2 regions of the Janthinobacterium sp. GMG2 genome follow, and region 1 is predicted to be linked to the other one. Evidence: riboswitches for the same ligand, from Rfam matches in the RefSeq annotation. Region 1 holds a riboswitch; the other holds the start of a gene.
What was found. Region 1 has a riboswitch for thiamine pyrophosphate ahead of SKZ59_RS21005 (TonB-dependent siderophore receptor). Riboswitches for the same ligand answer to the same signal wherever they lie in the genome.
Positions count from the first base shown of each region.

Region 2: another riboswitch for thiamine pyrophosphate. It lies ahead of thiC (phosphomethylpyrimidine synthase ThiC); the one in region 1 lies ahead of SKZ59_RS21005 (TonB-dependent siderophore receptor).

Region 1 is NZ_JAXAWA010000006.1:102,649-114,548, forward strand. Features, by position in the region: gene SKZ59_RS20970 (flagellar assembly protein A) at 1-747, opposite strand, end outside; gene SKZ59_RS20975 (hypothetical protein) at 908-1,297, opposite strand; gene ompR (two-component system response regulator OmpR) at 1,561-2,262, shown strand; gene SKZ59_RS20985 (sensor histidine kinase) at 2,276-3,634, shown strand; gene SKZ59_RS20990 (Imm26 family immunity protein) at 3,733-4,212, opposite strand; gene SKZ59_RS20995 (hypothetical protein) at 4,338-4,643, opposite strand; gene SKZ59_RS21000 (iron-containing alcohol dehydrogenase) at 4,786-5,943, shown strand; TPP riboswitch at 6,011-6,108, shown strand; gene SKZ59_RS21005 (TonB-dependent siderophore receptor) at 6,194-8,341, shown strand; gene SKZ59_RS21010 (ATP-binding protein) at 8,338-8,886, opposite strand; gene pnuC (nicotinamide riboside transporter PnuC) at 8,886-9,497, opposite strand; gene SKZ59_RS21020 (DUF2867 domain-containing protein) at 9,597-10,115, opposite strand; gene SKZ59_RS21025 (TetR/AcrR family transcriptional regulator) at 10,183-10,818, shown strand; gene SKZ59_RS21030 (class I SAM-dependent methyltransferase) at 10,832-11,473, shown strand; gene SKZ59_RS21035 (hypothetical protein) at 11,541-11,900, shown strand, end outside.
Region 2 is NZ_JAXAWA010000009.1:154,404-166,303, reverse strand. Features, by position in the region: gene SKZ59_RS26320 (ATP-binding protein) at 1-1,473, shown strand, start outside; gene SKZ59_RS26315 (response regulator) at 1,502-2,308, shown strand; gene SKZ59_RS26310 (hypothetical protein) at 2,347-2,604, shown strand; TPP riboswitch at 2,688-2,803, shown strand; gene thiC (phosphomethylpyrimidine synthase ThiC) at 2,883-4,796, shown strand; gene thiS (sulfur carrier protein ThiS) at 4,808-5,020, shown strand; gene SKZ59_RS26295 (thiazole synthase) at 5,036-5,827, shown strand; gene thiD (bifunctional hydroxymethylpyrimidine kinase/phosphomethylpyrimidine kinase) at 5,836-6,591, shown strand; gene thiE (thiamine phosphate synthase) at 6,602-7,213, shown strand; gene SKZ59_RS26280 (ANTAR domain-containing response regulator) at 7,292-7,924, shown strand; gene SKZ59_RS26275 (S-(hydroxymethyl)glutathione dehydrogenase/class III alcohol dehydrogenase) at 8,011-9,117, shown strand; gene SKZ59_RS26270 (hypothetical protein) at 9,302-10,156, shown strand; gene SKZ59_RS26265 (hypothetical protein) at 10,153-10,428, opposite strand; gene SKZ59_RS26260 (UvrD-helicase domain-containing protein) at 10,537-11,900, shown strand, end outside.

The DNA.
Region 1 (11,900 bases):
TGTGGCCAGGTCCAGTTCCTGCGGCGCGGGCGGCGGCAGCGCCTTGCCGGCCAGGTCGTAGCCAGGCAAGCCGGGCGTACCGGGCAGCAGACGCAGCAGGCGCGCGTGTTTTTTCACTTGCGGAAAGCGGTTCTTGAAGCTGAGCAAATCCAGGCGGCCATCGGAGCGTTCGCGCGGCGCATCGTCGCGGTGGATGCCTTGCGACACTTCAACGAACTGGGCGTCCCGGCCCGGCTGCGGCGGCAGTACCTGCGCCACCGTGATGCGCTCGGCCTTGCCGCTGGCAAGCATGGCGCGCACGGCCACGCTATCGATACCGTAGTGCACGCCCTTGCACCACAGATCGGCCACCAGCTCGTCAAACTCGCGGCGCGCCGCCACCTGGCCATCCGCGTCCGCAAGCAAGGTTTCAAAGTAAAACTCGGCGCTGTCGCCACGGATCTTGACCTGTTGGTACAGCGCGCGGCGCGGAGGCGGGAACGGCGCCACGCGCACGGCGATGCGCAGCAAGGCATCGCCCTTGGGCGCGGCACGGGGGACAGGGGCGTGAAACAGGGTCAGCAGGAACAAACCGTAATCGAGGCCGGCCAGCAACTGGCCCGACTGGAACAGCTGGTCGACGGCGGCGCGCAGCTGCGCCGGCGCCAGCGACAGGTCCAGGAACACGCCCTCGTCGCGTTGGACCAGACCATGCGGCAAGCCACCTGCGGGGGCCGCATCCGGAACCGGTGTGTCGTCGTCGCTCACCACTTGCCTCCCCCAGCAACAATGTCAGAGAATTACCTCATTGCGTTAGAACAATATCACGGGGCGGGGCCGTGTGCCTGGCTCGGCAATAATGTTGGCGGCCAAATGCAGACAGGGCCATGTCTTGCGAGATGGCCCTGTCGGATGGGGTGCGCGGTGCCTAGCGGCGCGGCGGATTCGAGTAGATGTCCTGGCCCACTTCGTTGATCTGGCGGCGCAGGTCGCGGCGTTCGTCTGGCGTCATGCGGCCCGTGCGGCGCGAAGCGTCGGCGCCTTCGTTGGCGCGGCGCTGCTCTTCGGCGCGCGTGTCGAAACTGCGTGCGTCACGCTGCTCGCGCAGTCGCGTATCATTGCTGTTGCTGCGCTGTACCTGTTCATACCGCTGGGCCTGCATTTGCTGCTGGTCGTCACGGCGCGGTGGCGGCTGGTTTTGTGCCGACGCCAGGCTGGCGACAAACACGGAACACACGGCAAATGCGGACAGCACAGATGTACGTGCGGCAATAGCTGCGCTGGGAGCGGCGTGAATTTTTTTAGTAAAGATATTCATTGAGTTCCTCTTCCGCGATGCCGTATAAACTAAAGCTGATTTCCACTGTGGCCCCAGTGTATGATGCTTTACACGGTGCAGTAAGAGTAATTGGGTAAAGTTTGTAACACTTTGTAATGGGTCGCCACAGCCCCTTGCCGACGCCGCGCGAGGCGTTACTATAGCAACTAATATAAGATAACACGACACCTTAAATGACCACAACCTCCACTACCGGCAGCAATACAACAACGCAATCGATCCACGGCCACCAGGCAAAAATCATGGTGGTCGACGACGATGTGCGCCTGCGCGACCTGCTGCGGCGCTACCTGACCGAACAGGGCTTCAATGTCTTCACGGCAGAGAGCGCGACGGCCATGAACAAGCTGTGGCTGCGCGAACGCTACGACTTGCTGGTGCTCGACCTGATGTTGCCTGGTGAAGATGGCCTGTCGATCTGCCGCCGCCTGCGCGGCGCGGGCGACCAGACGCCGATCATCATGCTGACGGCCAAGGGCGAGGACGTGGACCGCATCGTGGGCCTGGAAATGGGTGCCGACGACTACCTGCCGAAACCATTCAATCCGCGCGAACTGGTGGCCCGCATTGGCGCCGTGCTGCGCCGCAAGGGTCCCGATGAAATCCCGGGCGCGCCGTCGGAAACGCCGCAAACCTTCGAGTTCGGCGACTTCGTGCTGGACCTGGGCACGCGTACCCTGAAAAAGAATGGCGAAACGGTGCCGCTGACGACCGGTGAATTTTCCGTGCTGAAAGTGTTTGCCCGCCATGCGCGCCAGCCGCTGTCGCGCGAAAAACTGATGGAACTGGCGCGCGGCCGCGAATATGAAGTGTTCGACCGCAGCCTGGACGTGCAGATTTCGCGCTTGCGCAAACTGATCGAACCCGACCCGTCGAGCCCGCTGTTCATCCAGACCGTGTGGGGCCTCGGCTACGTCTTCATCCCGGACGGACAGCCGCGCTGATCGCAGGCGAGGCATGATGAAGCTTGTTCCCGATATCAGCCTGGCGCGGCTGAAAAGCGGCCTGTTCTGGCGCACCTTTTTGCTGCTCGGCACCTTGACCACCGTCAGCATGATCACCTGGATCGGCATGATTTCCGTCATCCAGCGCGAGCCGCAGGCGCAGCAGATTTCCGCCCAGATCATTTCCGTCGTCACCATCACGCATGCGGCACTGACGCACTCGGCTCCCGAGCTGCGGCGCGAGCTGCTGTTCGACCTCGTCAGCAATGAAGGCATCCGCATCTTCTCGCTGGAAGAGGACGACCGCATCGAGCCGCCGCCCGACAATTACCTGATGCCCGACATCGAGGCGCTGGTGAAGGCCAAGCTGGGCAAGGACACGCGCTTTTCCGCGCGCGTCAACGGCGTGGCCGGCTTCTGGGTCAGCTTCAAGATCGACGACGACGAATACTGGCTGATGCTGGACCGCGAACGCCTGCGCGGCCTGACGGGCTTCCAATGGCTGGGCTGGGCCAGCCTGGTATCCCTGCTGTCCCTGCTGGGTGCAGCCATCATTTCCAGCCTGATCAATCTGCCGCTGTCGCGTTTGACGGCGGCCGCGCGCGACATCGCCAAGGGCAAGCAGCCGGCGCCGCTGCCGGAAAAGGGCCCGATCGAAATCATCGAGGCGAACCGCAGCTTCAACCAGATGGTCGATGATCTGAAACAGGTGGAATCGGACCGCGCCGTGATTCTGGCCGGCATTTCGCACGACTTGCGCACGCCGCTGGCGCGCATGCAGCTGGAAGTGGAAATGGCCAATCTGTCGGACGAGGCGCGCGAAGGCATCCAGTCCGATATCGGGCAAATGGACGCCATCATCGGCCAGTTCCTCGACTATGCCAAGCCGACGGAAGCGTCGAGTTTTACGGACGTCGACCTCAGCGGCTTGCTCAACGACATGACGCGCGAAGCGATGCGCCTGCCGGACGTGAAGATCAACGCCACCATCGCCGATGGCGCACATGCGATGGGCAACCCCACCGACTTGCGCCGCGTATTGAACAACCTGATCGAGAATGCGCGCCGCTATGGCAAGACGCCGGGCAGCGAGATGACGGAAATCGACATCGCCTGCCACGTACGTACCAGCCACGGCGCAAAAAAGGTGATCATCGAGGTGCAGGACCACGGCACGGGCGTGCCGGCGGAAAAGATCGAGCAGCTGATGAAACCGTTCACCCGCCTCGACACGGCGCGCGGGCAGGCCAACGGTGCCGGCCTGGGCCTGGCCATCGTCGACCGCGTGCTGCTGCGCCACGGCGCCGAATTACAGGTGCGCAACCGCGAAGGCGGCGGCCTGGCGTTTCAGATCAGCTTGCCAGCGGCGTAAAAATAATTGCGCCAGCGGTGCGGGCGATGTAGGTCGGATTGGCGGGAACCGCGTAATCCGACCTACGCTGCGCCAACATCACCGTCACCCAGCAGCAATCAAGCCGACGCCTGCTCCTGCGCCAGCAATTTACTCATCAACAATTCCGTCGCCCCGTAGCCGTACAAGGAATCGCTTTCCATGCCCGGCGTATCGAAGGGAATCGATTCCTCGCGGTTCAGCTTGGCAGGATCGGCGTCCGCATAACTGGCGCGCCAGGCGCGCTGCAAGGATTCGTTGCGGCGGATAAAGGCCGGCATGGGCCAGTCGTCACGGTTCCAGTGGGGACTGTCGCCCAGCAGGGGCCAGCGCTCGTTGAGCAGCGCCATGTCGCCCGTGCGCAGGCGGCGCACGGCCTGTTCCGGCCGCAAGCCTTCCAGCTCTTGCAGCGTGGGCAAGCTGTCGCGCTTCGGTCCGAACATATATGCCAACATGATGCGCCCGGCAGGCGCCCTGCGCGCCACCACGCCGACGGCATAACCGCCGCCCGGCAGGGGCACGGCAAACCAGCTGCCTTCTCGGTATGGTAATGATTTCATTTCTAAAAGCCCCCTGGAATACACCGGACAGTCGCTGCTATCCGGCGTTAAATTTAATTAGGGGCACAGTCTACGCGAAGCGATGCGAAAGTGGCGCATGGTACGCCACAACAACAAACCAATAGTTACAATATTTTCTCGTCATAGTGATACTGGGCAACAATCGGCCCCGCCTTGAACAGCGCTTCCTTCATGGCCGTGTCCAGGCGCGCATCGCGGCGGCGCATCCATTCGAGCAGCATGGCCGCTTCCTTGCGGCTCGTGTCCCCCGCATGCGCGAGCACGCGGCGCAGTTCCGGGTCCGTGCACGCCTCGAAACGCTGGCTATTCAAGTCCAGCGCCTGCAGCGCGGCGATGGTGGCGCCGATGGCGCGGTGCATGTCGAGCGCGGTGGCCGGCAGGCCGGATTCTTCCAGTGGGACGGTGGTCATGCGCATTCCTTTTCGCGTGGTGGTGACATCGGCTGCATTCTCCACCGCGCGGGCGAAAAGCTCAAGCGTCCACGACACGTTTCCACCCGTTCGGCCATAATCATGGCTCAGCAACAGCCTAAACCTCAGCGGCAGGAGCCCCATGTTCAATTTCGACTTTTACAATCCGACGCAAATCCTCTTCGGCCAGGGCCAGATCGCCGCCATCACGGCGCTGATCCCGCCCCAGGCCAGAGTGCTCATGACGTATGGCGGCGGCAGCATCAAGCAGAACGGCGTCTACGATGAAGTCAAGGCGGCGCTGGCCGGGCATACGATGATCGAGTTTGCCGGCATCGAACCCAATCCCAGCTATGAAACCCTGATGCAGGCCGTGGCCCTCGTGAAAAGCGAGCGCATCGATTTCCTGCTGGCCGTCGGCGGCGGCTCTGTGGTCGATGGCACCAAGTTCATCGCCGCCGCCGCCCTGCACGAGGGTGAGGCGTGGGACATCCTGGCCAAGGGCGGCAAGATCGTCGAGGCCGCCCTGCCCTTCGGCACTGTCTTGACGTTACCGGCCACGGGGTCCGAAATGAATGGCTCGGCCGTGATCACGCGCAAGGCCACGCAGGAAAAACGCTCGTTCATGAGCCGCAAGGTGTATCCGAAATTCTCCGTGCTGGACCCGTCGAAAACGTTCACCTTGCCGCTGCGCCAGGTGGGCAATGGCGTCGTCGACGCGTTCGCGCATGTGATGGAGCAATACCTGACCTACCCTGTGAACGCCTCCGTGCAGGACCGCTTTGCCGAAGGCATCCTGCTGACCCTGATCGAGGAAGGCCCGAAGGCGCTGTCGCATCCCGATGACTACGACGTGCGCGCCAACGTGATGTGGAGCGCCACTCTGGCCTTGAACGGCCTGATCGGCGTGGGCGTGCCGCAGGACTGGTCCACGCACGCCATCGGCCACGAATTGACGGCCTTGTACGAGCTCGATCATGCGCAAACCCTGGCCATCATCCTGCCCAGCATGCTGCGCGTGCGCAAGCAGGCCAAGCGCGCCAAGCTGCTGCAGTATGCGGCCCGCGTCTGGGGCCTGGACGGCGGCGACGAAGATGGCCGCATCGAGGCGGCCATCGCGCGCACGGAATTCTTCTTCCGCCACATGGGTGTCAAGACGCGCCTGGCCGACTACGGCCTGAACCATGCGAGTGTGGATGCAGTCGTGTCCGCCCTGGAAGCGCACGGCATGACGGCGCTGGGCGAACAGCGTGAAATCACGCCCGCCATCAGCCGCAAGGTGCTGGAACTTAGCCTGTAGATTCGCACCACACTGTTGTAAAACGGTCAGCCGGGTGGGACAGCTGGCCGTGCTTCATGCTAAGCTGTCATTTCGCTAGGGGTCCTGGAGCAGTCATCCGGGTGAGAGATACCCTTCGTACCTGATCTGGATAATGCCAGCGAAGGAAAGCGCAAAGTACCTCCCTCCTTTGATAGCTCCTGCGTTGGCGCCAGCCGAACAAGCAGCCTGCCGTGCTCTTTACAGAGACGGCTTGAACCACGAGCAATCTATGTCCACACCGAATTTATCCGTTTCTGTTTTGACCCTGGCGATCCTGCACGCGTTTGCCGCACCGGCCTTTGCCGCGAATGACGCCGCCGAAACCGCTGCCCCGCAGGCCCAGAGCATGGCCGAAGTCGTCGTCACGGCCAGCAAGGCGCCGGCCGCCAAGCGCGCCTCCGTCGGTGGTTTTTCCGACGCGCCGCTGCTGCAGACACCGGCGTCCGTCACCGTCATTTCACAGAAAGACATGCAGGACTTGCAGATCCGCAATCTCAGCGATGCCGTCAAGCTCGACGCCAGCATCAACGACGCCTACAACGCTGTCGGCTATGCGGAACAGTTTTCCATCCGCGGCTTCAAGCTCGACAACAATTCCAGCTACCGCAAGGATGGCGTGGCCATTCCTGGCGACACGCAAATTCCGCTGGAAAACAAGGAGCGCATCGAAGTACTGAAGGGCCTGGCCGGCTTGCAGGCAGGCGTGGCCGCGCCGGGCGGCGTGATCGACTTCATCGTCAAGCGCCCCACTGCCGCACCGCTGCGCAGCGTCACCGTGGAAACGCGCGAGCGCGGCACCCTGTATGGCGCCGTCGACCTGGGCGGCCGCCTGGAAGACACGCGCTTCGGCTACCGCGTCAACGTGGCGGCCGAGCGCCTGCGCTCCTACATCAAGGGCGCGGATGGCAACCGCAAGTTCATTTCCGGTGCCTTCGACTGGCAAATCTCGCCGCAAGCGCTGCTGCAACTCGATGCCGACTACCAGGACAAGGCACAGGCGACGGCGCCCGGCTTCCAGCTGCTGAATAACACGACCTTGCCGACCGGCATCAGCGCCGACGCCATGCTCAACCTGCAGCCGTGGACGCGCCCCGTGGAAACTGTCACCAGCAATATCGGCCTGCGCTTCCAGTACGCATTCAATGACGACTGGCGCGCCACCCTGTCGGCCAACCAGCACTCGTTCAAGCGCGACGACTACACGGCCTTCCCGTACGGCTGCAGTGCGCAAGACCTGTACCCTGGCTTCTGCGGCAATGGCGACTACGACGTGTATGACTACCGCAGCCTGGGCGAGACGAAAAAGCCGCTGAGCGCGCAAGCCATGATCCAGGGCAAGTTTGCCACCGGTAGCCTGCGCCATGAATTCACGGCCGGCGTCTCGACCTTCCGCCGCAAGGACCGCGCGGGCCTGTACGTGTACGACTGGGCTGGCGTAAGCAACATCTACCACCCGCAGATCGTCGACATGTCGACGGGTGTGCAAGGCCCCGTGCGCCTGGTGCGCAAGGACACGGAAAACTCCGTCTTCGTGCAGGATATCGTGAGCCTGGCGCCGAGCTGGAAGCTGCATGGCGGCTTGCGCCATATCGACGTCGACGGCTACCAGTATGTACTGAAGGCCGACAAGGAAATCCGCGCCAAGCACGACTTCCTGCTGCCCAACGTGTCGCTCGTCTACACCCCGCTCGACAATATCTCCGTGTATGCGGCCTATTCGCAAGGCATGGAACATGGCGGCACGGCCGACCGCAAGGCGATGAATGCCAACGAGGAACTCACGCCCAGCCGCTCCAAGCAGATCGAGCTTGGCGCGAAGATGGATGTGACGCCGGACTTCATGGTCGCGGCCAGCCTGTTCCAGATCCGCAAGGGCCTGGAATTCCAGAATACCGCAGGCTACTTCGTGCGCGAAGGCCAGGCACAGCACCGTGGACTGGAATTATCGGCCCAGGGCAAGGCAACTTCTAACTTGAGCCTGGGCGCCTCCGTGACAGCCCTGAACAGCCAGCAGTCAGGCACGGGCAATGCGGACCTCGATGGCAAGCGCGTGCCCAACGTGCCGGCCTTCAAGGCAGCCGTGCATGCGGACTACGCCGTGCAGCAGGTGGCAGGCTTGAGCGTGAATGGCAGCTGGGAATTTGCGGGCAAGAAAGCGTTTGAGTACAACAACACGACCTTCGTGCCGTCGTACAACGTGTTCAACCTGGGCGCCGCCTGGGCCACGCGCATCGCCGGCACGCGCACCGTGCTGCGCGCCAGCGTCAACAACGTGGCAGACAAGTTCTACTGGCGCGACGTGACGCCGGAATCGGACGGCTATCTGTATCCGGGCGCCAGCCGCACGTTCAAGGTGTCGGCGCAGTTCGACTTTTAATTGAGGGAAATGGCAGGCGCTGCAGCTAGCGCCTGCTGCAGCAAAGGCGTCGCCTGTTCCAGGCGTGCCTCCAGGCTGTCGTGCAGCACGTGGTAGGCGATGCCGCGCGCGTCGAGCTCGTCGAGCAGGTAGCGGTAGATCAGCTGGCGCACGGCTTCGGACTCGCGCTGCAAGCCGTCGGCCACCCACGGGCTGTCGGGCGCCGTCACCAACGTCAAATCGTACTGCGTGGCATCGGCCAGCGCCGCCAGCGGTGCATCGGCGCCATCGAAATAATGGCGGCTGTAGACGACCGTCATCAACGGCGTCGTGTCGCAAAACAGGAAGTTGCGCGCTTGCGCGGCGGCTGCCGCCTCGCGTTCGACTTGTGCGCGCGCAATGCCATACTGGTCGGCCGCGACGGGCACCCTGCCCTGCGTTTCGACAAATTCACGTAAATACTCGGGCACCCAGACGGTGCCGTAGCGCTCGGCCAGGGCGGCCGCCAGGGTCGACTTGCCCGACGATTCCGCGCCCAGGATCGCCACACGCACGCAACGATCCATCACTTGAGGACCATCGCATCGGGCGCGGCCGGCGCCGACTTTCTCCACGCCAGCAAGCCAATGATGGCCATCACGACGAAGAACGCATACAGCACGGCCGTCAGGGTCAGGCCCTTGTGCAGGTACAGCCACACGTACAGCACGTCGACGATGATCCAGGCGATCCAGTTTTCCAGCTTTTTGCGCGACAGCAGGAATTGGCCCACCAGGCTGCCTGCCGTGAGGAAACCATCCGCATGGGGCACGTCCGTATCCGTCGTCGTCAGCAGCCAGGCGATCAACAGGAAGCCGACCAGCCATCCCGCGCCGCAAGCCAGCCAGCCGCGGCCATCAAGGCGCGTCACGGGCAAGGTCTTGCCGCCGCTGACCGGATGCAGCCACTGGTACCAGCCCCAGAACGAGACGCTGATGAACAGCAGTTGCAAGGCCATGTCGCCGTACAGACGCGACTCGAAAAACACGAAACCGTAGGCGGCCGAGGAAATGATGGCGAACAGCCACGCCCAGTGATTCTGGCGGATGTTCAGCGCAACGGTTGTCAGTGCCAGGACAAAGGAAATCAGTTCAAGCGGCGTGGTGGCAAAACCCAGCAGGAGAAGCGTATCGTTCATGGGAATCGTGATGAGGCTGGTGGTGCAGTATGCAATACCGGCCATGAATAAGCAAGATTGCCCGCAGCGTCAGCCCCGCCCCTGCCTTGTTCAACCGGCTCAGGCAAAGCCTTCCTTGACGGCGCGCGCCAGCGTACGCCGCACAACCAGCTTGTGAAATGGCCGGATCAGCAGGATGTAGCTACGCCCTATCCAGTTATGGCAATGCACGACGGTGGAAAAGGTGATGCTGCCATGCAGCCCCGCGTCCCGGTTGCGCAGCACGGACAAACGGAAGTCCAGGTGGCTGTCGTCCTCGCCCACGATGATTTCATCATCGCTGACAGCGTAGATGCGAAAGATGCCGATGCGTCCATCAGGTTTGGCCGCCAGCTGTTTCGCCGTCTTGATGCCGAAGGGCGTGACAATAATGTCGCGCACCGCCAGCAGCCACTGCGCCCAGCGCGGCTGGCTGCACAGCACCACGCGCGCCAGGGCCTGCATATCCATCTGCCGCACGCCAGCGCTGGGCAGGCCGACGGCATACGCGTCGGCCAGGTTGCTGCCCTGGTACAAAGGGGCGATGCTGGCGCCGGGCGGCATGGCCACGGCGCGTACCACGTTGCTCATCTCTTGCATGTGCTCTCCATGTGTTCAGTGATAACATGACCATCATACACGACAATGTGAACAGCGATAACATAGAATGAACACAAGCAGCAATTATCACCATGGCAACCTGCGCGACACCCTGGTCGCCGCCACCATCGCGCAACTGGCGCAGCAGCACGACGCCACCCTCTCGCTACGCGAACTGGCGCGCACGGTGGGCGTATCGATCGCCGCCGTATACCGCCACTTCCCCAGCAAGGAAGCCTTGCTGGCCGACGTGGCGGCCGCCGGTTTCGCCAGCCTGATCGCCAAATGGGAAGCGGAACTGCCGCCGCAGGGCAGCCTGCCCTCCGAACAGCGTTTTCAGCTGCTGGGCGAGCAATACATCGAATTCGCCCTGTCTTCGCCCGCCCACTACAGGCTGATGTTCGAGCACCAAGACGTGCGCCAGTTCCCCGCCCTGCTGGAAGCGGCGCAAGCGTGCTTCCAGTACGTGCTGCAGACGGCCGGCGCGGCAGTGCGAGAAGCGGGTCTCGATCCGCGCTGGGACAAGGCCGCCGCCAGCGCCGGCTGGTCGCTGGGCCACGGCTACGTGATGCTGCTGCTGAGTGGCCGGCTGGCCATGGCGGACGGCGGCGACGATTTGTCACCGGCCATGGTGCCGCGATTTTTCCAGTTGCCCGTGGAGGCCTTGCGGCAGGCGCGCCAGCAAGCGGGAGAACAGCCATGATGAGCATCGCCAGATGCGCCCGCTGATCATGCAGAATCCCATGGACTCATCCACTGTCCCCGGCACCGAAGGCTATGCGGACAATGCAGGAGGGCTCATCGCCCGATATGAAAGCGTTGCCTTCCTGGATAAATACCGCCCCGTTGCCCATCTCTTGCCGACGCGGCCAGGCGCCGTGCTCGACATCGGCGCCGGAACCGGCGGCGACGCGGCGTGGCTGGCAAGCCTGGGCCACACGGTGATCGCGCTTGAGCCCGTTGCCGCCTTCCGCGCGGCGGGCATGCAGGCGCATGCCCTGGCCAACCTTGAATGGATCAACGACAGCCTGCCCGCCCTGTCCACGATAGGTGCGCGCCACACCAGGTATGACCTGATTGTCGTCGCTGCCGTCTGGATGCATCTGGCAGCGGAAGAAAGGATGGAGGCGATGGGCAATATCAGCGCATTGCTCAAGCCCGGCGCAGTACTCGTCATTTCCCTGAGGCATGGCCCGGCCCCGGAAGGCCGCCGCATCTTTGACGTATCCGCCAGTGAAACGGCAGACCTGGCGATGCGGCATGGACTCAAGGTCATACTGAGCACGCAGGCGCCATCCATCCAGCCGCAGAACCGCCAGGCGGGGGTGAGCTGGTCCTGGCTGGTCTTTGAGAAATGATTCAAGCTGAAGCAGCGTGCGCCAGGCAGCTGAGAGGCAGGCATTCAGCCGAGACCAGCCACTATTTTTGAAACACCGTCAATTTATGCACAATATATCGATAGACACCCTCTCAGTGATCGCCAGGCAATGCATTGCCGTGACGTGCCTGCAGCGCTTTTGCCTGCGCTTCGACATTCACCATCCGGCGCTGTCCGCGTTCGCCGGCCACATATGGAAAATAACGCAGGTCGCGCCCGGAGATTTTGCGGCCTGGGAGCGCGGCTTTGCGTCCCTGGCTGTGACGGGCATGGGCGATCCCTGGCCGGACGACATCCGTACGGCAATACCCGGGCACCTGCTCGGCGCGCTGGAGCAGCTTGTTCAGCATGTGCTGGAAACGAGCGCCTGTACCTGGCATGGCGACGACCTTCCGGCAAGCCGGCGC
Region 2 (11,900 bases), on a different contig from region 1:
GACACCGTCATCACGCCTGGCGTGGAAGCGCTCGTGTTCAAGGCCACGCGCGGCATCGAAGACATCTATGAACTGACCTACATCCGCAAGGATGGCAGCCGTTTCCCCGCCATCGTCTCCGTGACGGCCTTGCGCGATGCGCAAAGCAAGGTCATCGGTTACTTGCTGATCGGCACGGACAACACGGCTCGCAAGCAGGTCGAGGCGGAACAGGCCTTGCTGGACCAGCGCCTGCAGGAGCAGCAGGCGTACACACGCTCGCTGGTCGAGACCAACAATGCGGAGTTGAAGAAGGCGCGCCAGGTGGCGGAAAAGGCCAACCGCGCCAAGTCCGAATTCCTGTCGAGCATGAGCCATGAATTGCGCACGCCGCTGAATGCCGTGCTGGGCTTTGCACAGCTGATGGCGTCCGACGTGCCGCCGCCCACCGTGCCGCAGCAGCGCTCGATCGAACAAATCCTCAAGGGTGGCTGGTATCTGCTGCGCCTGATCAATGAAATCCTCGACCTGGCCATGATCGAATCGGGCAAGGTCACCTTGTCGCAGGAAGCGATGTCGCTGCTCGACGTGCTGCAGGATTGCCAGGCGATGATCGCGCCGCAGGCGGAAAAGCGCGGCATCCGCATGCATTTCCCCCGCTGCGGCCAGGCATTTTATGTGCATGCGGACCGCACGCGCGTGAAACAGGTGATGGTCAACCTGCTGTCGAACGCCATCAAGTACAACCAGGGCGGCGGCGCCGTCACCGTCGAATGCAGCCGGCATGGCGAGCGTGTGCGCGTGAGCGTGCGCGACAGCGGCGCCGGTCTCGATGCGGGCCAGGTGGCCCAGCTGTTCCAGCCCTTCAACCGCCTGGGCCAGGAAAACAGCACGGAAGAGGGCACGGGTATCGGCCTCGTCGTCACCAAGCAATTGGTCGAATTGATGGGCGGCACTATCGGCGTCGACAGCACGGTCGGCGTGGGCACCACGTTCTGGTTCGAGCTGGCCGCCAGCAGTGCGCCGGCCCTGGTGCTGGGCGATGGCGACGCGCTGCCGCAGGTGCAGGAGCCGCAGGAAAGCCAGCGCACCTTGCTGTACGTGGAAGACAATCCCGCCAACCTGGCGCTGGTGGAGCAATTGATCGCGCGCCGCAGCGATTTGAAACTGCTCACGGCCATCGATGCGCACCTGGGCATCGACCTGGCGCGCACGTATCAGCCGGACGTGATCCTGATGGACATCAACTTGCCCGGCATCAGCGGCTTTGGCGCCCTGCATATCCTGCATGACGACCCGCTCACGAGCCATATTCCCGTGATGGCCCTGTCGGCCAACGCCGTGCCGCGCGACATCGAGAAGGGCCTGGAAGCGGGCTTCTTCCGCTACCTGACCAAGCCGATCAAGGTCGTCGAATTCATGGATGCGCTCGACGTGGCCCTGCACCATGCGGCCGCGCACGGCCTGGCCGACGACATTCACGCAATACGCTAATTCAGCATTTATTTTTAGGAATACCGCCATGCTTCAAGCCACCGAGATCCTGAACGCCAGCATCCTCATCGTCGATGACCAGGAGGCGAACGTCATGCTGCTGGAACAGGTGCTGCGCAATGCCGGCTATACGCGCATCACGTCCACCATGGACCCGCAAGCCGTGCGCGCGCTGCACCAGCAGCACCGCTACGACCTGATCCTGCTCGACTTGCAGATGCCGGAAATGGATGGCTTCGAAGTCATGGAAGGCTTGCGCGACATCGAGGCGGGCAGCTATCTGCCCGTGCTGGTGATCACGGCCCAGCCCGGCCACAAACTGCGCGCGCTGCAGGCTGGCGCCAAGGACTTCGTCAGCAAACCGTTCGACCTGGTGGAAGTGAAAACGCGCATCCACAACATGCTGGAAGTGCGCCTGCTGTACCAGAAGCTGGCCGAATACAATAAGTCGCTCGAGCAGATGGTGGAAGAACGCACGGCGGAGCTGCGCGAAAGCGAAGCGCGCTTCCAGCGTTTCACGGAACTGTCATCCGACTGGTACTGGGAACAGGATGCGCAGGGCAACCTGACGCGCTTTTCCGGCCCCGTGGCTGAAATGCTGGGCATCGGCAGCGAGCAGGAGCCGCAGCGCTGGAATGCCACCGAGCGCGCCTTGCTCGACGCAAAAATTGCCGCGCGCGAACCGTTTCTCGATTTCATCTACAGCCGCGCCAATCTCGACGGCAGCACGCAGTACCTGCAAGTGAGCGGCGAACCGATGTTCGACAATGGCAGCCGCTTCATCGGCTACCGCGGCATCGGCCTCGATGTCACGGAGCGCCATCGCATTGCCTGATTTATACTGGGTGCTATCGATACTGACCAGGAAAAATCATGACTGACAAATCAAGGCCGCAATACTGGTTCCCCGCCAAGACCTATGGCTGGGGCTGGGGCTTGCCCATCACGTGGCAGGGTTGGCTGGTGTTCCTGGCCGCGCTGGCGCTGTTCGCCTGCGGCGCTTTTCTGTTCCCGCCGCAGACCATGCTGGTCGGCTACATCGTCTATGAAGTGGCCATCGTTGCCGTGCTCATTTTCATCTGCCAGCTGAAGGGCGAACCGACCAGCTGGCGCTGGGGCAAGAAGAAGTAGAGCGATGTACAAAGACGACACCTGCAAGAAATCATCTGGCCGCGCGGCGTGAACCGCGTATAATTGGCTCGCTGCCGCAAGGCGGCAAACGCTAGGGGTCCTGCCTTTCGCTGTGGAAACACAGTGCAAGCGCGGGTGAGAAATACCCTCCGAACCTGATCTGGATAATGCCAGCGAAGGGAAGCTTTAGGATGAACGCACCCCGCCTTTCCGCGTGCGTGATTCCGAACCTCCTTAGCTGGCTCCAGGCTTAAAAATAGTCTAGCCAAGGAGCCAAAATGAACGCCAACCCGAAATTCCTCTCCGCCACCGCCACGGTCGACGAAGCCGCCATCGCTCCGCTGCCCAATTCGCGCAAGATCTATGTTGAAGGCAGCCGCCCCGACATCCGCGTGCCCATGCGCGAGATCAGCCAGTCCGACACGGAAGCGTCGTTCGGCGGCGAAAAGAATCCGCCGATCTACGTCTACGACACTTCCGGCCCGTACACGGACCCGGACGTGCAGATCGACATCCGCTCGGGCCTCGATACGCCGCGCCTGCCGTGGATCGTCGAACGTGCCGATACGGAAGAATTGCCGGGCCCGACCTCCGACTACGGCATCGCCCGCCTGGCGGACCCGAAGCTGGCCGAACTGCGTTTCAACCTGCACCGCAAGCCGCGCCGCGCCATCGCCGGCAAGAACGTGACGCAAATGCATTACGCGCGCCAGGGCATCATCACGCCGGAAATGGAATTCGTGGCCATCCGCGAAAACATGCGCCGCCAGGAATATTTGCGTGAGCTGAAAGCGTCCGGTCCCATGGGCGAGCGCCTGGCCGACCTGATGGGCCGCCAGCATCCGGGCCAGTCGTTTGGCGCCAGCATCCCGGCCGAGATCACGCCGGAATTCGTGCGCGAGGAAATTGCCCGCGGCCGCGCCATCATCCCCGCCAACATCAACCATCCGGAAGTCGAGCCGATGATTATCGGCCGCAATTTCCTCGTGAAAATCAACGCGAATATCGGCAACTCGGCCGTCACCTCGTCGATCGGCGAGGAAGTGGAAAAGATGACCTGGGCCATCCGCTGGGGCGGCGATAACGTGATGGATCTGTCGACCGGCAAGCACATCCACGAGACGCGCGAATGGATCGTGCGCAACAGTCCCGTGCCGATCGGCACCGTGCCCATCTACCAGGCACTGGAAAAGGTCAATGGCAAGGCCGAAGATTTAACTTGGGAAATCTTCCGCGACACCCTGATCGAGCAGGCCGAGCAGGGCGTCGATTACTTCACCATCCACGCGGGCGTGCTGCTGCGCTACGTGCCGATGACGGCCAAGCGCTTGACGGGCATCGTGTCGCGCGGCGGCTCCATCATGGCGAAATGGTGTCTGGCACACCACCAGGAATCGTTCCTGTACACGCATTTCGAAGAGATTTGCGAAATCATGAAAGCGTACGACGTGTCGTTCTCGCTGGGCGACGGCTTGCGCCCGGGTTCCATCTACGACGCCAACGACGAGGCGCAGCTGGGCGAACTGAAAACCCTGGGTGAGCTGACGCAAGTCGCCTGGAAGCACGATGTGCAAGTGATGATCGAGGGGCCTGGCCACGTACCGATGCAGCTCATTAAAGAAAACATGGACTTGCAGCTGGAACAGTGCGGCGAAGCGCCGTTCTATACCTTGGGGCCATTGACGACCGATATCGCGCCCGGCTACGACCACATCACTTCGGGCATCGGCGCTGCCATGATCGGCTGGTATGGCACGGCCATGTTGTGCTACGTGACGCCGAAGGAACACCTGGGCCTGCCCAACAAGGCGGACGTCAAGGACGGCATCATTACCTACAAGATTGCGGCGCACGCGGCCGACCTGGCCAAGGGCCATCCGGGCGCGCAAATCCGCGACAACGCGCTGTCGAAAGCCCGCTTTGAATTCCGCTGGGATGACCAGTTCAACATCGGCCTGGACCCGGACAAGGCGCGTGAATTCCACGATGAAACCCTACCCAAGGATTCAGCCAAGGTGGCGCATTTCTGCTCCATGTGCGGCCCCCATTTCTGCTCGATGAAGATCACGCAGGAAGTGCGCGAATACGCGGCCGGCATGGGCATCGCGGAAGACAAGGCGCTCAAGCAGGGCATGGAAGTCAAGGCCATCGAATTCATCAAGAACGGCGCCGAGCTGTACCGCAAGGTCTGAGGGAGAGCGTGATGCCTGCATTCATCAACATCACGCTCAACGGCGCACCGTACCAGGTGCCGCCGGGGCAAACCCTGGACCAATTGATCGCCGCCCTGTCGCTGGAAAACCAGGCGCTGGCGCTGGCCGTCAACCGCAATGTCGTGCCGCGCAAGGCGTGGCAGGGGCAGGTTTTGCAAGTACAAGACCAGGTTGAAATAGTACGCGCCATCGGCGGCGGCTGAACTAAGGAAAAAGCAATGAACAGTAATAAAAACGACCTGCTGACCATTGCAGGAAAACAGTATCAATCGCGCTTGCTGGTCGGTAGCGGCAAGTACAAGGATTTACCGCAGACGCGCGAAGCGACGGATGCGGCCGAGGCGCAGATCATCACGGTGGCGATCCGGCGCGTGAATATCGGGCAAGACCCGAACGCGCCCAGCCTGCTCGACTTCGTGCCGCCCGACCAGTATACGATTTTGCCGAACACGGCTGGCTGCTACAACGCCAAGGACGCCGTCTACACCCTGCAACTGGCGCGCGAGCTTCTGGGCGGACGCAATCTGGTGAAACTGGAAGTGCTCGGTGATGAAAAGACCCTGTTCCCGCACATGCCGGAAACCTTGATCGCGGCCGAGGCGCTGGTCAAGGATGGCTTTGACGTGATGGTCTACTGCAGCGACGACCCGATCCAGGCGAAGATTCTGGAAGACATCGGCTGCGTGGCCGTCATGCCGCTCGCGTCCTTGATCGGCTCGGGCATGGGCATCTTGAATCCGTGGAACTTGTCGCTGATCATCGACCAGGCGAAAGTGCCCGTGCTCGTCGATGCTGGCGTGGGCACGGCGTCCGATGCGGCCATTGCCATGGAACTCGGCTGCGATGGCGTGCTGATGAATACGGCCATTGCTGGCGCGCGCGATCCCGTGCGCATGGCGCATGCGATGAAGCTGGCCGTGCGGGCCGGGCGCGAAGCATTTCTGGCGGGCCGCATGCCCCGTAAATTTGCCGCGTCGCCATCGTCGCCGATGGCGGGCCGCTTGGCGTGACGATGCCGATGCGCCACACTGTGCTCGTGTTTGCCGGCGCCGATCCGTCGGGTGGCGCCGGCATCGCCGCCGATATCGTGGCCATTGCGGCGCAGGGCGCGCATGCCTTGCCCGTCATCACGGCGCTGACGGTGCAGGACAACGACAGGGTCTTCGGCGTCGAGCCGGTGGCGCCGGAATTGCTGCGCCGGCAGGCGCAGGCGCTGATCGACAAGATCAGCATCGATGCCGTGAAGATCGGCATTCCCGGCAGCGCCGCGAATGCGGCCGTCATTGCGCAACTGATCGCGCAATTGCGGCTGATTCGCCCAAGCTTGCCTGTCGTGCTCGACCCCGTGCTGGCCAGCGGCCATGGCGACGTGCTGAGCCGGGACGATGCCGTGCTGGCGCTGGCGCCCTTGCTGCCGGTGACGACCGTCATCGTACCGAACGGGCCGGAAGCGCTGGCCCTCGGCGGCGCGGAATATCTGTTGGCGCAAGGCTGTGAGAACGTGCTGGTGACGGGCGGCCATGGCGAAGGCGAGATGATCGTCAACCGCTGGCTCGATGGCGCTGGCAGCGAGCGCGAGTGGCGCTGGCCGCGCTTGCCCGGCGAATTTCACGGCAGCGGCTGCACTTTGGCGTCCGCCATCGCGGCGCGCCTGGCGCAAGGCGTGCCGATGCAAGAGGCACTCGATGGCGCACAATGCTATTGCCATGCGGCCCTGGCTGGCGCGTATGCGATTGCGCCAGGCCAGCTGATGCCGCAACGATTCATTCAATAAGGGAAATATCATGCGTGGACTGTATCTGGTCACCCCGAACTGGGACGACACCGACCGCCTGCTCGACGTGAGCGAGCAAGCCTTGCAGGAAGGCGTGGCCTTCCTGCAATACCGCCACAAGAGCGCGGAAGCGGATCAGCGGCGCGAGCAGGCGGGCGCCTTGCTGGACCTGGCCCGCAAGTATGGCGTGCCTTTCATCATCAACGACTTCATCGAGCTGTGCGAAGAGCTCGACGCGGACGGCGTGCACGTGGGCGGCACGGATGCGTCCGTGGCACAGGTGCGCACGCGCCTGGGCAAGGACAAGATCGTCGGCGCTTCCTGCTATGGCGACATGGCATTGGCACGAACGGCGGAGGCGGGCGGCGCCAGCTATGTGGCCTTCGGCGGCTTTTATCCATCGCTGGTGAAAAAGTATCCGGTCACGACACCGCTCGACATCGTGCTGCAGGCGAAACGCGAGATCGCCTTGCCTTGCGTGGTGATCGGCGGCATGACGCCGGAGAACGCCGCGCCGCTGGCCGCGCGCGGTGCCGACATGGTGGCGGCCATCACTAGCGTCTATCAGGCGGAAGATGTGGATATTGCGGTGCAGCAATTCAATCAATTGTTTGCGGCATGAACAGTGGCGTGCAAGGCTGGTTTGGGCGAATAATCGGCATATAATAAGAACATCATTCATTACCGAGGTCCCCCACCCATGAGCCAGCCAGCCGCCGCGAAACGCCTTATCCTGATCGTTGACGATGACCAGCTCCTGTTGGAGTTCCTCGGCGAAGTCCTGCGCCATGCCGGCTACGAAACAGCCCTGGCCCATTCGGCCGAAGTGGCGCTGCAGCTGATCGCCCAGCGCGAGCCGGACCTGGCCTTGCTCGACATCCACATGCCGGGCATGTCCGGCCTGGAACTGGCCAAGCGCCTGCATGGCGAGACGGCCGTGCCGTTCATGTTCCTGTCCGGCAGCGGCGACAGCGAGTCGGGCAAGCAGGCGGCGGCCTACGGCGCCGTCGGCTATGTGGTGAAACCCGTCGACGAAGGCCGCTTGATGCCCGCGTTCGAAGCGGGCCTGGCCCGTGCGGACGAAATCCGCCAGCTGCGCCGCACCGAGCTGAACCTGAACGCGGCCCTGGCCGCCGGACGCGAAACGAGTTTGGCAGTCGGTTTGTTGATGGGCAAGTTTCAGACGGACCGCAACACGGCTTTCGAAGTGCTGCGCGACCATGCCCGTTCCAGCCGCCGCAAGATCAATGAAATCGCCAGCCAGCTGCTGCTGGCCGAGGAAACCCTGAACGGCTTGCACGGCGCCTTTTTGAACCGCGCGAAAACCAAGTAAGCGTTTTACTGGCGCCTGCTTTGCTATGATGTGGCGATACGGCGCCTTGGCGCGCCCGGTTCAACCATACACAGCACAGGACACACATGAAAACCAAAGCAGCGATTGCATGGAAGGCGGGCGCGCCTTTGACCATCGAGGAAGTCGACCTGGCCGGCCCGCGCGAGGGCGAGGTACTGGTCGAGATCAAGGCCACGGGCATTTGCCACACGGATTATTACACCCTGTCGGGCGCCGATCCGGAAGGCATCTTCCCGTCGATCCTGGGCCATGAAGGCGCCGGCATCGTCGTCGACATGGGGCCGGGCGTGAAAAGCCTGAAAAAGGATGACCACGTCATTCCCCTGTACACGCCGGAATGCCGCCAGTGCAAATTCTGCCTGTCGCAAAAAACCAATTTGTGCCAGTCGATCCGCTCGACCCAGGGCCGCGGCCTGATGCCGGACGCGACATCGCGCTTTTCCATCGACGGCAAGCCCATCTTCCACTACATGGGCACGTCCACGTTCTCGAATTACATCGTCGTGCCGGAAATCGCTCTGGCGAAGATCCGCGAAGACGCACCATTCGACAAGGTCTGCTACATCGGCTGCGGCGTCACCACCGGCGTGGGCGCCGTGCTGTTCACGGCCAAGGTCGAGGCGGGCGCCAACGTGGTCGTGTTCGGTCTGGGCGGCATTGGTTTGAACGTGATCCAGGCGGCCAAGATGGTCGGCGCCGACAAGATCATCGGCGTGGACATCAACCCGGCCCGCCAGGCCATCGCGCGCAAGTTCGGCATGACGCATTTCGTCAACGCCAATGAGGTGGAAAATGTGGTCGACACGATTGTGCAGCTGACGGACGGCGGCGCCGACTATTCGTTTGAATGCATCGGCAACACCACCACCATGCGCCAGTCGCTCGAGTGCTGCCACAAGGGCTGGGGCCAGTCCATCATCATCGGCGTGGCGGCAGCGGGCCAGGAAATTTCCACCCGTCCATTCCAGCTGGTGACGGGGCGCGTGTGGAAAGGTTCCGCCTTCGGCGGCGCACGGGGACGCACGGACGTGCCGAAGATCGTCGACTGGTATATGGAAGGCAAGCTCAACATCGACGACCTGATCACGCACCGCCTGAAGCTCGACGACATCAACCAGGGCTTCGACCTGATGAAGAGCGGCGAATCGATCCGCTCCGTCGTCTTGTACTAATGTAAATACGCCGTACCACGGTGTTTTGCGGGGGCTGCGGCCTCCGTTTTTTTTGCCCCGCGTTCCATCCATCGTCCGTGTTTGCCATCCAGGCAGGTCTTTTTGCAGCCTGTCGCACCGCGCTGGAGCCGTGCTCCATCCGCCGCTAAAGTCAATGCTCCACTACTTTTGCGACGAGGCAGCCATGTCCACTTCCTATCGTTTGATCCTCAGCCTGGCCGGTATCCTGCTTGGCGGCAGCGCGCTGGCCGTGCAGCCGCCGCAGCCGCCGACACCGCCTGCCCCGCCGGCCGCGCCCAGCGTGCAGGTCAGCCGTTCGATCGACAAGGGCGAAAGCTATGCGCTCGTCGACGGCGCCACGGATAGCGAGGGCGTCATCGTCGTCGACAGCGATATTCACTCGCAGCAGGTGGAAAAGCTCAAGCGCTCGATCAAAGGACCGTTCCTGTGGTTCCGCGACCAGGGGCAGGCCTATGTGCTGCAGGATGCGGCCTTGCTGGGCAAGGTGCGCACGGCATGGCAGCCTTCGAAACAGCTCGGCAAGGAGATGAGCGCGCTCGGCGATCAAATGGGCGCGCATGGCAAGGCCATGGGCGAAATGGGCCGCAAGATGGGCGCCCGCAGCCTGGAAAAAGGCAGCGCGCGCGAGTCGGAACAGCTGCGCGCGCTGGGCCGCCAGCAGCAGGAACTGGGCCGCAAGCTCGGTGACGCCTCGCGCCGCCAGGCGCTGGCGACGAGCGACACGGCGCGCCGCGCGGCCGAGCGCGACGTGGAGCGCCTGCAGCAGCAGATGGAAGATGCGCAGGAAGAGATGGAAGAGATCAACGACCGCATCGCCGACGTGCACGAGCGCGAGGCCGAGAAAGCGGAGCAGATGTCACGCCAGATGGAGCAGCGCAGCAAGCCGATGGAAGCGCTGGGCAAGCAAATGGGCGACCTGGGCCGCCAGCAGGAAAAAGTCGTCAAGATCGCCGACAAGACCACGCGCCAGGTAATCGCCCAGGCGCTCAGCGAAGGCAAGGCGAAGCTGGTGCGCTAAGCAAGATTCCAGGTGGCGGCCACGGCGCGGTATTGCGCCGGCAACTGCTCCCTGGCGTCGTCCTCGCTGGCATACACGTCATCCTGCACCGTTTCCCACTGCGCGTCGCAGCTGAAACGGTAGACGCGCGCTTCGTCTGCGTAGCGGCACACGGCCAGGCCGTGGATAGCGGTGAGGACGCCACCATGCTCATTGGTGACGTGGCCGAAGGGCTGGTCGGACCAGGCCCAGGCGAGTACGCGGGCGCCGTCGAGGTGGGTCGGTGGTGTCATGGTATACAGGCTGCGGTGTCGGGATGGCGATTGTAGCGCGCGTGGGTAAAATGCCGCGACCGCTGGACAAATGCACAGTATTTTTAGCCATGCCGGTATAATCATGGGATGCAAAATCTTCTTCACAACCTCAATCCCGAACAATTGGCTGCCGTCACCTTGCCGGCGCAGCATGCGCTGATCCTGGCAGGCGCCGGTTCAGGCAAGACCCGCGTGCTGACCACCCGCATCGCGTGGCTGATCCAGACCCAGCAGGTATCGCCGCCCGGCATCCTGGCCGTGACGTTTACCAATAAAGCCGCCAAGGAAATGCTCACGCGCCTGTCGGCCATGCTGCCGATCAATACGCGTGGCATGTGGATCGGTACCTTCCACGGCCTGTGCAACCGCTTGCTGCGCACGCACTACCGCGACGCGGCCTTGCCGCAAACGTTCCAGATCCTCGACTCGCAGGATCAATTGTCGGTGATCAAGCGCTTGTTGAAGGCAAACAACATCGATGATGAAAAATTCCCGCCGAAGACGGTGATGTATTTCATCAACAATGCCAAGGACCAGGGCTTGCGCGCCACGGATGTGGAAGCGTACGACGCGCACGAGCGCAAGATGGTCGAGCTGTACCAGTTGTACGACGACCAGTGCCAGCGCGAAGGCGTCGTCGATTTTGCGGAATTGCTGCTGCGCACGTACGAATTGCTGAGCCGCAATCAACCGCTGCGTGAACACTACCAGGCCCGTTTCCGCCATATTCTGGTGGACGAGTTTCAGGATACGAACAACTTGCAATACAACTGGCTCAAATTGCTGGCTGGCCACGGCAGCCGCGATGGCGGCGCCCTGTTTGCCGTCGGCGACGATGACCAGAGTATCTACGCGTTCCGCGGCGCCAACGTGGGCAATATGAGCGCCTTCGAGCATGAGTTCCAGGTCAAGAACTTGATCAAGCTCGAGCAGAACTACCGCTCGCATGGCCACATCCTCGACAGCGCCAACGTGCTGATCGCGAACAACAGCAAGCGCTTGGGCAAGAATCTGCGCACGGACGCGGGCCATGGCGAGCAGGTGCGCGTGTATGAAGCCAGTTCCGATCTGCAGGAAGCGCAGTGGATCATCGAAGAGGCGAAAAGCCTGATCGCCGATGGCGCTTCGCGCAGCGAAATCGCGATTTTATACCGCTCGAATGCGCAGTCGCGCGTGATCGAGCATGCGCTGTTTTCGGCCGCGATTCCGTATCACGTGTATGGCGGCCAGCGCTACTTCCAGCGCGCCGAGGTCAAGCACGCGATTGCCTATTTGCAGTTGATGGACAATCCGCACAACGATTCGGCCTTCTTGCGCGTGGTCAATTTCCCTACGCGCGGCATCGGCATGCGCTCGATCGAGCAATTGCAGGCCGCCTCGGAACAGTACGGCATTTCGCTGTACGCCTCCGTGCCGTATGTGGCGGGCAAGGCTGGCAGCGTGCTGGCCGG